3 regions of the Pseudoalteromonas sp. MBR-15 genome follow, and region 3 is predicted to be linked to each of the others. Evidence: predicted binding sites of a transcription regulator. Region 3 holds the regulator's gene; each other region holds the start of a gene.
What was found. Region 3 encodes sigma-54, which starts transcription at its own class of promoters, with help from an activator protein. Its sites were predicted from a motif close to GTTGGCACGNNNNTNGNNT; they were not measured.

Region 1: a site for sigma-54 is predicted at 2,316-2,334, ahead of ACSSVW_RS18745 (EF-hand domain-containing protein). Genes of this name have one in related genera too.
Region 2: a site for sigma-54 is predicted at 2,471-2,489, ahead of ACSSVW_RS04335 (ferritin-like domain-containing protein). Genes of this name have one in related genera too.

Annotation. Positions count from the first base shown of each region.
Region 1 is NZ_JBRJHH010000018.1:12,949-17,220, forward strand. It holds gene trkA (Trk system potassium transporter TrkA) at 1-1,002, shown strand, start outside; gene ACSSVW_RS18730 (EF-hand domain-containing protein) at 1,093-1,311, opposite strand; gene ACSSVW_RS18735 (EF-hand domain-containing protein) at 1,383-1,598, opposite strand; gene ACSSVW_RS18740 (EF-hand domain-containing protein) at 1,745-1,957, opposite strand; gene ACSSVW_RS18745 (EF-hand domain-containing protein) at 2,022-2,234, opposite strand; gene ACSSVW_RS18750 (flagellar brake domain-containing protein) at 2,705-3,367, opposite strand; gene ACSSVW_RS18755 (TrkH family potassium uptake protein) at 3,405-4,272, opposite strand, start outside.
Region 2 is NZ_JBRJHH010000002.1:279,550-283,821, reverse strand. It holds gene ACSSVW_RS04350 (TonB-dependent receptor plug domain-containing protein) at 1-196, shown strand, start outside; gene ACSSVW_RS04345 (ExbD/TolR family protein) at 255-653, opposite strand; gene ACSSVW_RS04340 (catalase family peroxidase) at 942-1,919, shown strand; gene ACSSVW_RS04335 (ferritin-like domain-containing protein) at 1,977-2,420, opposite strand; gene ACSSVW_RS04330 (LysR family transcriptional regulator) at 2,614-3,552, opposite strand; gene aceK (bifunctional isocitrate dehydrogenase kinase/phosphatase) at 3,569-4,272, opposite strand, start outside.
Region 3 is NZ_JBRJHH010000003.1:327,244-331,515, reverse strand. It holds gene rapZ (RNase adapter RapZ) at 1-671, opposite strand, end outside; gene ptsN (PTS IIA-like nitrogen regulatory protein PtsN) at 672-1,124, opposite strand; gene hpf (ribosome hibernation promoting factor) at 1,128-1,415, opposite strand; gene ACSSVW_RS06545 (RNA polymerase factor sigma-54) at 1,442-2,938, opposite strand; gene lptB (LPS export ABC transporter ATP-binding protein) at 3,053-3,778, opposite strand; gene lptA (lipopolysaccharide transport periplasmic protein LptA) at 3,775-4,272, opposite strand, start outside.

The DNA of each region.
Region 1 (4,272 bases), on a different contig from region 3:
GAAGCCTTAGTGACTAAGTATATTCGTCGATTAATAGACTATCCGGGTGCTTTACAAGTGCTGCAGTTCGCTGATGGTATGTTATCACTGGTTGCAGTAAAAGCTTACTATGGTGGCTTATTAGTTGGGTATGCACTGTCGGCATTGAAAGAACATATTCCCAATGTAGAAACCCGTGTAGCAGCAATTTACCGACAAGGTAAAGCAATTAAACCACTCGGCACAACCGTGATTGAGGCTGACGATGAAGTGTTCTTTATCGCCGCAACAAAACATATTCGTGCTGTCATGAACGAGCTGCAAAAACTTGAACGCTCATACAAGAAAATCATGATTGCAGGTGGGGGTAATATTGGTGCAGGTTTGGCGCGCTCACTAGAAAAAAATCACAGTGTTAAACTTCTTGAGCGTAATAAAGAACGTGCGGCACAGCTCTCTGAGTTACTCGACAATACCGTTGTATTCTGTGGTGACGCCTCTGATCAAGAACTGCTCTCAGAAGAGCACATTGAACAAGTTGATGTGTTCATTGCTGTTACAAACGACGACGAAGCAAACATTATGTCGGCCATGCTTGCTAAACGCATGGGCGCACAAAAAACCATGGTGCTGATCCAACGCGGCGCCTATGTTGACCTCGTTCAAGGCGGTGAAATAGATATTGCCATTTCACCACAACAAGCGACTATCTCAGCTCTGTTAACGCATGTTCGCCGCGGTGATATCGTTAACGTTTATTCATTACGTAAAGGCGCGGCTGAAGCAATTGAAGCCGTAGCCCATGGCGATGAACATACATCGAAAGTTGTTGGCCGCGCGATTGCCGATATCAAGCTACCCGCAGGCACCACTATTGGTGCAATTGTGCGTAATGACGATGTACTCATTGCTCATGATGATACGGTGATTCAGTCGGGTGACCATGTGATCATGTTCCTAATCGACAAGAAACACATCACGGTTGTTGAAAAGCTGTTCCAAGTTAGCGCTATTTTCTTATAGACCAAAAACATGAAAATAAAAAAGCAGCCATGACGGCTGCTTTACGACTCTTGAAGTGAAAGTAGTTAACCAGAGTCTCTGGTTACGAACCTATTGAATCTGTGCGAACTCTTCTTTTGAAAGCTCTCCGTTACCATCGCTATCAAGCTCAGGAAATAGTTTTTCAAGCTGCATATTTACAGATGCTTCTTCTTTGCTGATCACGCCATCGCCGTTGGTATCAAATGTAGAAAAACTGACGCCTTGAGCAAACGCTGCTGATGACGTTGCTAATGCTAAAATAGCCAATGTTGTGTTGATATGTTTCATAATAACTGCCTCAAAATTTGAAAAGAGTGAAGTCCGTTTCTGAGATCCCTGTTTAGTGGAAATTGGCTTTGTTACTCGGCCGCTGAAAATTCTGTTTCAGTCAGTACGCCATCACCATCGACATCCAGTGTTTTAAATTGTGACATGATTTTTGCGTCGACTGATGCTTCACTTTTGCTTATCACACCATCGCCATCTACATCCAATGTATCAAAGTCAGTGGCAGCAAAAACAGCTGAAGAAGATGCAAGTGCAATTAGGGCTAGTGTTTTATTTACTGTCTTCATAATCATATTCCTTCAATATTTAACTAAAAAAGTGTTAGCTGATCACACGCTCCTGGTTGTTCTTTGTCATGGATTCCCTTATCCATTTAGGCTGTCTTTGGCAGCTCAGAACTAATCAGCTAGATAACTTGGCTTGCTTAATTTCATTAAGCTTTTGAAAATTCTTGTTTTGATAACTCACCGTTACCGTCAGTGTCTAATTCGCTAAACTTACTCATTAACTCTGCATCGACGGATGCTTCGCTTTGGCTAATAACGCCATTGCCATCAACGTCTAGCGTTTCGAAATCGCTCATCGCAAATGCGGCTGATGAAGAGATAAGTGCCACAAGGGCTAATGTTTTATTTACTGTGTTCATAATGTAATCCTTCAAATAGTAGCTTTAAGTAAGAAGTCCTTTTCAATGTGTCCTTACACTGAAATTATGCTTTCGCGAACTCTTCTTTTGATAGTTCGCCATTACCGTCGGTATCAAGCTCTTTAAACTGGCTCATTAACGGTGAGCTTACAGATGCTTCGCTTTTACTGATTGCTCCATCGCCATCGACATCTAGCGTTTCAAAATCCACCGCTGCAAATGCAGTTGATGAAGCGACAAGGGCGATAAGTGCACATGTTTTGTGTAACGTTTTCATAATCACTATTCCTTCAATGTTTTCTAAACTGCGATAGAGGACTAATTCCTAAATCAACTTTCTCTGTGTTCGCTTTAACTATTTCAACTTCAATGCCAAAGTTTAAAAAACGCTATAAATCATGAGGTTAAATTTATATTGTGGTAAATTAGGGGAAAACTGGCTGTTATTTTGTTGCTTTTTAGCAACAAGCAATGAGGTGAGAAAATTTTTTATCTATTAATCAATAAGTTAAAAAAGCAAAAACAGAGACATCTGCCGTTTTTTGTCACTAAAACAGAGAAAATATTGTGTGTGGGGGCTAAACCGTAGATGAATGGCAACACGCCTCAAAAAAAATAAAAATATTTTTAACGCTTAATCATCTGATTTAAATGGGTTTTATATATTTATATCGATTATTTTTGATTAATTTTTAGAGAAAAAGTGAAAAACAGTCATTTTGTTGCAAAATGGCGAATCAATGCTCGTTAATTCGTTATCTCTAATACCGAAAGGTCTATGAGGTGCTCTTTCATAAAGACGTTCATTTCATTTTCACTGGTATTGAGCTGCACACCAAACTGATAGCCCGACTCTCGTTTGCGGACTCTGCATACCTTGCCTGTAAATTCACGTTTACTGAGCACCACCTGACACGCTTGTGCTTTCAAATGACTAAGGTCGGCCTCGCTGTTAATCTCAAATTGCACACCGGCAAGTGAAATGTCTTTAATTACGCCTTCATATACCTGTTCATCTATAACAAGCTTGGCGGGAAACAAAGTGGGGATCCGCGCTTCGCTGCGCAAGCTAAAAAGTTGTACTTGTTGGGGAAAATGTAAAAATATCAATCGACAAGGGTGTGAAGCAACGGCTTTTATCTGCTGACGAAATGCAATAACCTGCCCACCACCGCTTTCTAAAACAGCCCGAACAATCACCATAACCCCCTCTTTGATAAAGTCACCCGCATTCGGCAAACGTTTTGCAGGGGGATAGTTAAGTATGATGTACTGCTCGTTAAGTAAGCCAATAAATTCAATTTTGACACGCTTACTTTCTGTCGCAGTTATTATTTCAACATCGACCACACTCCCTGCGGGTATATAGGTTAGTTTTTCTAAATTAAGTTGCTGCTGCGTTTTTGGCATTGTTTCTCTACTCCTTGAAAAATAACCAAATAAAACCTTAACCGCGCCAGAATGTTGGGGTGAATAAAACTAATAAAGTGAATATTTCAAGACGACCAAACACCATCGCGATTGTTAACAACCACTTTGCCGTATCAGATATCGCGCCATAATGCGCCGCGACTTCACCCAAACCTGGGCCTAAGTTGTTTAAACACGCCGCCGTCGCTGAAAAAGCACTTATATTGTCCATGCCTGTGCCCATTAAGGCCAGCATGATAATAACAAAAACCAGTGCATAAGCAGAAAAGAACCCCCAAACGGCTTCGACCACTTTATCGGGGAGCGCTTTACGACCGAGCTTTATAGAGTATATAGCCCGCGGGTGAACTAAGCGGTTTAATTCACGTATCCCTTGCAAGTACAGAAGGAAAACCCTTACAACTTTCATACCGCCGCCCGTCGAGCCCGCACAGCCGCCGATAAAGCTCGAAAAAATAAGTAAGATAGGTAAGAACAATGGCCAAGCAGAAAAATTATCTGTCGCAAAGCCCGCGGTAGTACTCATAGAGACAGCTTGAAACATTGCTTGATCGAGCGTTTCATCACCATCTGCATAAATATTATTAGAAGAGAGTACCGTAAAACAAATAATCACTAGCGCTAACTGAATAAGTAAAAACACTTTAAATTCAGGGTCGCGCAAGTAAACACGAATACTGCGCGAGGAGACCGCAGCGTAGTGCAACGAAAAGTTAATCGCCGCAATCAGCAAAAACACCACACAAATAAAGTTTATTAATGGGCTGTCAAATTGCCCCATAGACGCATCGTATGTAGAGAATCCCCCAATGGCGATGGTTGAGAAAGCATGACAAATCGCATCAAACCAATCCATACCCGCTCCCCAATAGGCAAGCGTACAT
Region 2 (4,272 bases), on a different contig from region 3:
TAATATTGGTGCAAACAACTTATTTGATGTTTACCCCGATAAGAATACCATTGGTAATTCGCGTTCGGGTACCATTGTTGATGCAAATGGAAACACTATTGTTTCAAGCCCAGGTGTGTTCACTTATTCACGTCGCTCAGCACCCTTTGGCTTTAACGGTGCGTACTACTACGTAGGCGCAGAATATAAGTTCTAAAAATCCTATCGATTCCTTTATTATTTAACCTTCAAAGGGCCGTTAGGCCCTTTTTTAGTTATAGAGACGTGCTTATAGAGATTGGAACATCTTGATATTGTTTTATTTTATCAAGCAAGGTGACTAAGGTTTTGTGGCTGCTTTGCTCACTTGCAGTTACTTGCACCTGTGTCATTTCAAACTGTGCGGCAAATAACGCGAGGTTAGCTATAATTTGCTCTGGTGTTATAAGTCGGTTTGCAAAGTAAATACTGTCGTTTTCAGTAATAGTAAATTGCGCTTGTTTTTTTGGGTTTTCAAGAATTGGTTTTGCTAAAGGGCGATTGACTTCTATAGCGCGCTCTTTAACAAATGAGGTTGTAACGATAAAAAATATCAGCAATATAAATACAATATCGAGCATCGGGGTCATATCTACATCAGCGTTTGCAGCGGTTTTTTTAGGTTGTTTCACCATAATTAGGTCCTTGTTGTTTTTGACCAAGCCACAAAATTTACGATTAAGTGGACTAGCCATAGTCGTGTTAAGAACACGGATTATTTTTAAATGCTGGGCGCCACAGCCGTATTTCGGATCCTAAATTTAAAGTTAGCAGCTTTTAAAAATACTGTAGTTAAATAAATATTCTAAGTTTATTAAATGTTTGTAGTGTTTTTGTTGGTAAAAATATTTATTAACTTTGATGAAATCATTTCGAGGTTTGTCAGGTCATTTTTGTTGGAACTAAGTTTAAAGGATGGATAAATGCTAAAAATTAAGTCTTTAGTTTGTGCTATGTGCCTTGTTTTACCGACAGCAAGTTTTGCTGAGCAATCAGTTAACGGGCAAGATTTCATAAATTTATTTGAGAAGCTGTCAGGTAAGCAGCCCGGAATTAGAAAAGGTCACGCCAAAGGTGTATGCGCTGTGGGCACATTTACACCTAATCAAGCAGCAAAACAGTATTCAATCAGCCCTTTATTTAACGCACCGTCAAAAGCAAATATTCGTTTTTCTATGGGTGGGGGTAACCCTAATGCTGATGAAACATCACGTTCTCCGCGAGGAATAGGGGTGCAGTTTGTGCTAGAAAATGGGGATGTGCACAATATTGCAGGGCTAACTACGCCCGTATTTGCAGGTAACAGCCCTGAAGCATTTTTTGGTTTGCTAAGTACCTTAGTACCTGACGAAAAAACAGGTGAAATCGATTTTGCAAAAGTGAAAGCATACAGAGAGCAAAACCCGAGTACGTTAGGACAATTTAATTGGCTACAAAGCCATAACCCGCCAGCATCGTATGTGTCTTCACGTTATTTTGGTGTGCATACCTTTTACATGGTTGATGAAAAGGGCACTAAGCAAGCTTTTAGATGGACCATGGTGCCAGAAGCGCCAGAACAAGTACTAACTGAAGAACAAATGAAAGCATTACCTAAATCATTTCTTGCTAAGCGACTTGAAGAGGATTTAGCGAAAGGGAAAGTTCATTACCGTTTTCAAGCTGAATTAGCCGAGCCGGGTGATGCATTAACGGATCCTTCAGTGCAATGGCCTGCTGATCGCAAAACAGTTAATTTAGGAAAGCTCACGATAGAATCCACGGGTGAATCAGGGTGTGATTTAACTAATTACGACCCAAATCTGCTTTCACAAGGCTTTATGCCAAGTGAAGATGAAGTGTTAAAGCTGCGCTCAACTGCTTATGCTATTTCATTTTCAAAACGTATTACTGGGCAATAACGTTCTTTAAATTTTCAATATGAAGCCCAGTTATGCTGGGCTTCATATGGTTAGCAGTTAATGCTTTTTCATTTTACTCATTTCGGCATGACAGCTTTGAATAGTTAGCAGGGTTTTTGATAACGCTGCTTCACAGTCGTGGGGTTGAGGTTTTTTGAGCGCACTTTTTATTTCTGCGAGTGTTTTGTCTTCGACTTCTTCAAGCTCACTGACGTAGGTTGCATCTTTGTCTGCACCGAGTTTAGTGATTAAAGATGTGTAAGCTTTACGAGCTTCTACCGCAAAGTCTGAGCCATTTTCACGGTGACCTGTTTGGTTTATGGCGTATGGCTGTAAACGTTCAATACTTACTTTACGGGCATCGATCATGCGCTGAAATAACGCGACGATACTGGGGTCTGAAACTTTTTCCTGTGCTTTTTCATAAAAATCGATACCACTGTTCATAACTTGAATGATATCTGCAATATGATGAACGTCATGTCCTTGATGTGTTTGCATAATGACCTCTCTAATAATATAGACTGAATTAAAACAATGCTCTCTACATGAAGCAAAGCATGTTCCAATCCCTAACATAAAAGTATTATCATTAATAATCAGAGTGTTACATTTTTATTTTGAGATAAAGCGAGTTTGGTACGCCCATATAAAAAGGCGTACCAGCAATAATTACAGGTTAATAGGTAAAATATTACTTAAGCTCATTGGCCACTTCAGCCACTTTTTGTCTAAGCCAAATATGGCTGGCATCACGGTGTAAAAGAGGGCTCCAAATCATGTCGAGTTCAAAAGGCGGAATAGGGAAAGGTGGCTCAAGAATTTTTAATCCCGGATCATCTAAATAAATATTCGCCGCTTTTGATGGCAGTGTGGCCACTAAATTCTGCTCTTTAGCCAGGTGAATGGCGACATGATAGTTTCGAGTAAAGGTTGCAATATTCCGGTGCTTACCAAAATGAGCAAGCGCTTCGTCTACCCAACCTAACTTTTGGACATCTTTTGGATCCATACCTACGCCAACACCAAAACCTGTTTTACTTACCCAAATATGGCGCGCTTTTAAGTAACTATCGAGACTGAAGTCTTTAATGATAGGGTTGTCGGCTTTTACTAAGCAGCAAAAACTGTCTTTCCAAATTTGTTTGTAGTGAAACGATTGGGGTAAGTTTTCAAAGCGGTTAATTGCCATGTCGACCTTGCCGTTTTCAACGTCATGAAACGTAACGTCACTGGGGGTCAGGATATCAAGCGTGGTGTCAGGCGCTTCTTCGTGTAACTTACTAAGTAGTTTGGGCGCAAGGGTACTGGCCGCATAGTCACTGGCCATAATACGAAATACACGTTTACTTTGAGATGCTTCAAATTCACGGTTAGGAGCGAGTGTTTCTTCTAACGTCATTAAAATACCGCGTATGACAGGTTGTAGCTCTTTAGCACGCTCTGTCGGCACCATTCCTTCACTGGTGCGTACCAAAATCGGATCATTAAATAAATTTCTCAGGCGCTTTAAACCGTTACTCATTGCGGGTTGTGTAATGCTTAACTGATTAGCCGCTTTGGTTACATTGCACTCTCTGAGTAATGTATCTAGGTAAACAAGTAAGTTTAAATCTATTTTACTTATATTCATTCTGTGTCCTTGGTGTTTACCAATAATGGATAAATCGTTGTGCAGCAGGGTAAGGGTAAATGTGGCTTACCACGCCTTGCTTAATATTATATTGAGCTTGTCGCCAATAAGCGGGGTCTTCAAGCTCTGGGTGTGTACTTAATAAATAGTGTTTGTACACAGGGTTAGCCGTAACAAAGGTGCACAATTGCTCAGGAAATACGTCTTGCGGTGCCACTGAATAACTTTGCTCATTCGTTAAGTAGTCATCGTATGACTTGGCTTTTGGTAAGGCACGAAAGTTCATATCAGTTAAATATTGCACTTCATCGTAGTCATAAAAAATAACGCGGTTATGCTTACTTACCCCAAAGTTTTTCAATAGCATGTCGCCTGGAAATATATTCACGGCTATCATTTCTTTTAATGCTTGACCATATTCTTCAATGGCTTCAAATGCTTGTTGTTCACTGGCATTTTCAAGGTAGATATTTAATGGTGTCATGCGCCGCTCAATATATAAGTGTTTTATGATCAGCCAGTCACCTTCAATAATCATTGAAGAGGCGATTGTTTTATGCAGCTCTGCTAACAATTTACTATCAAAACGACTCAGAGGAAATACGACGTTAGAATACTCTATAGTATCGGCCATGCGTCCGACACGATCATGACTTTTAACTAATTGATAGCGTTTAAGCACGGTATCGCGCCCAAACGGTTTGCTTTCGCCAAAGGTGT
Region 3 (4,272 bases):
GTTTGAATTTGCCATGTAAACTTTTGCACTATGCTGTGACTAGCAAGGTAATCTTTTACTGGTTGGTCTAAGCCTGTCAGTGGTTTTAGATCCGGTTCCCAGTGTGGATTCGGTAAAAAGCGAGCATCAAATACGTAATCAGCTTCTTTTGGAATACCGTGCTTAAAGCCAAACGACATAAAAGTAATAATGAGCTTTTTGTCTTTTTTACCCAGTATTTTTTCGCGAATAGATTCGGCAAGCTGATGCACGCTGAGATCGGTCGTATCAATCATAAAATCGGCACGGGTGATCAAAACATCCAGTAATACTTTTTCTTGTTTAATCGCTAAATCAAGCGGCAGCGAGTCAATCGATAATGGGTGTAAGCGGCGTGTTTCAGAGAATCGTTTGATCAGTGTTTGATCATCACTATCTAAATAAAACAACGTGGGTTTTGCAAAGCCCGGTAAATACTCAAGAATATCGTTAAATTCTTGCTGTTCTTTCGGCAGGTTACGCACATCGATACTTACAGCAATTTTGTCGTAATTATCTGACACACTGCGTACTAACGAAGGAAGTAGGTTTACAGGAATATTATCAACGCAGTAATAGCCTAAGTCTTCAAGTACTCGTAAAGCGACCGATTTACCTGAACCAGAGCGACCGCTGATAATAATTAATTCCATTTATGCCTCTGATGCAATGACTTTAAACAGATCACTATCTGTTTTAGCACTGCGTAGCTGTTTACAAAATTCTTTGTCTTTAAGTCTATCAGCAATTGTTGATAAGGTCTTTAGATGAAGTTGACAGTCACCATCTGGTACGATGAGTGCGACAAAAATATCCACTGGACGATTATCAATTGCGTCAAAATTTATAGGTGACTCACTCACAATTACAAATGCGTGTGGCTGATCTGCACCGCTCATACGACCATGTGGAATCGCAATACCTCGGCCAATACCCGTGCTGCCCAATTTTTCTCTGTTCAATAGGGCATTGAGTATATCTTGCTGAGATAAATGAGGGAGCTGCTCATGAGCCAGTTCGCTGATAAATTCGAGAATTCTTTTTTTGCTATTAAAAAGGACCGCAGCTTTGCTGCAGTCCTGGTTAGTAAGTGAACTAAGTTTCATAATTTAGTGTCGAGCTAATTTCTCTTTGTGTTTAATTACTTGACGATCAAGTTTATCGATTAACGAGTCGATGGCTGCATACATATCTTGGTGTTCAGTAGAGGCAAATAACTCGCCTCCGTTTACATGTAAAGTTGCTTCTGCTTTTTGGCTTAGTTTTTCTACATCTAGAATGACATGAACATTATTAATGTGGTCAAAATGCCTTTCTAGTTTCGCAAACTTGGTGTTTACATAGTCTCTTAATGAATCTGTGATTTCTACATGACGACCAGTTAAATTTAGTTGCATAAGCATTTTCCTTCTATGTAAAACGTCTAAATCAGACTCTTACGCTGATTCGACGGAGGTATTGCTAGAGACTCTCGATATTTTGCTATTGTCCGTCTAGCTACTTTAATTCCTTGCTCAGCCAATATATCTGCAATTTTGCTATCACTCAATGGTTTAGCTGTGTTTTCTGCGGCGATTAGCTTTTTGATTAAAGCGCGAATTGCCGTAGATGAACACTCACCCCCATTTTCAGTGCTTACATGGCTGGAGAAGAAATATTTCAACTCAAAAATTCCCCGCGGGGTATGCATGTATTTTTGTGTTGTTACTCGCGAAATTGTTGATTCATGCATTTCGACCATTTCTGCGACATCATTTAATACCATGGGTTTCATGGCCTCAGGACCATGTTCAAAGAAAGCCTGTTGTTGTTGAACAATACAGTTAGTCACTTTTAATAACGTGTCATTACGGCTTTCTAAGCTTTTAATAAACCATTTTGCTTCTTGTAAATGAGAGCGAATAAATTGGCTATCACTGCTTGATTTTACAGAACGTGACATCGCCGCATAGTGGCTATTCACTCTGATTTTCGGCATGCAGTCTGGGTTTAGTTCAACTACCCAACGGCCTTTTATTTTTTTTACGGATACATCGGGTATCACGTATTCAGATTCTTCTCTAACAATGGTATCCGCAGGCTTTGGATTTAAGCTGTGGATCAATGTCATGACTTCTTTCAGCTCACTTTCTTTAAGCTTAGTCTTTTTCATCAAAGTGCGATAGTCACGACTCGCTAATAATTCAATATGTTCTGATAACACCATTTTAGTTTCAGCTAAATAGGGGGTGTCAGCATCGAATTGGCGTAATTGAATACACAAACATTCTTGTAAACTACGGGCGCCAATACCGACAGGATCGAATAATTGAATTCTTTTTAAGACAGCTTCGACTTCATCAAGTTCGATTTCTTCTTCATCGTTATTTTGATTGAAGCTTTCAACAATGTCTTCGCAGCTTACGGTTAAAATACCCGAATCATCAATTGCCTCAACAATCGCAACGGCAATCGCTTCGTCTGTTGGGCTGAATGGAGTCAGTTGTAACTGCCACATTAGGTATTCGTGGAGAGTTTCGGTTGATGCGCCTTGGTAAATTGACTCATCTTCAGGCATTGGACCTGAGGAACTTGATGGGGCAGCACTCATGTACTCATCCCACGTAACATCCATTGCTAAGTCGTCACTTACGGTGTCTTTGTTGAGGGCATCACTGCTTTCTTGCTCGTACTCGCTCGCAGCTTCGTCAGCCGACGCGCTTAGTTGGGTATCGTCAGATTCGGCTTTTTGCTCGTTTTTGCCAATACTCTCTTCTGCATAATCTGCTTCTTCAACTTCAAGCAAAGGGTTAGAGTCTAACGCTTCTTGAATTTCTTGCTGGAGATCCAATGTACTGAGCTGCAACAAACGGATAGCCTGTTGCAGTTGTGGAGTCATTGTAAGTTGCTGGCCCATGCGCAGCTGTAATGATTGCCTCATGTATCCCTAACAATCCTTTTTAGTCTTATCAAACAATAGAACGATGCCGTTAACTATTTATTTGATTTATTGTCATTGTTATAAGTCTAGCAGATGCTCTAGTCGGTGGCGTATTTAAAGCCTGAATTGCTCGCCTAGATACACATCGCGTACAGTTTGGTCGGCTAACACATGTTCAGGTGTACCTGATGCAATTAGCTCCCCATGAGAAACAATGTAGGCTTTTTCACAAACATCAAGGGTTTCTCTCACATTGTGGTCAGTAATTAATACACCAATACCACGATTTTTTAAGTGCTCAATAATTTTCTTTATATCTAACACTGAAATAGGATCAACACCAGCAAAAGGCTCATCGAGCAAAATAAATTTAGGGTCAGCGGCCAGTGCACGTGCTATTTCAACACGACGGCGTTCACCCCCTGACAATGCCATACCTTGGCTGTCACGAATGTGTTGAATGCTAAATTCATCAAGTAAACTGTTAAGTGTTTCTTCGCGGCCTTGTTTATTGAGATCTTTACGGGTCTCTAAAATGGCCATTAAGTTTTGATAAACAGTCAGTTTTCTAAAAATCGATGATTCTTGTGGCAAATAGCCAATACCTAAGCGAGCGCGGCTGTGCATTGGCAATAAGGTGATGTCGTTATCATCAATGCTTATTTTACCTTTGTCACTGGGCACTAATCCCACAATCATGTAAAAGGTGGTTGTTTTACCTGCGCCATTTGGCCCAAGTAAACCGACAATGCTGCCAGCTTCTACCTCAAGGCCTACATTTTTTACAACTTGGCGACCCTTATAGCTTTTAGCTAATAGCTCTGCTTTTAGTGTGCTCATGGCTGGCCTTCATCGTTCTTTTTGTTATCAACAGGCACTAAAATAGTGTGTACACGATCGGTCGAGTTTTCATCTTTCTCGGCACTTATCAGTTGCTGTTCCATATCGTATGTAATGCTCTTGGCACTGACTTTTTGGCCTGCTTGAGTCACTTGTGCATTGCCAACGAGTGTTAATAAGCGTTTAGCAACATCGTATCGAACTTCTTCAGCACTGGCGCTCATAATAGTGCCGTCAGCTTGTTTTTCTTCAAAGTAAGCGGGCTTTCCTGTGGCAATAATTAATTCAACCGTGCCTTCAACTTCACCTGCATGTGCTTCGAGTCGATCCGCTGTAATACGACGGTTACCATGTATGATCTCGACATTATCTTCGAAGATACCAATGCCATTTTTTAGCTGACCTTCTTGGCGATCAGAGCTAATGCTGATTGGTGTGCCAGCCTGCTCAGCAGCTGCGCCAGAAAACGCAATCAATAAGCTTGGGATCAGGAG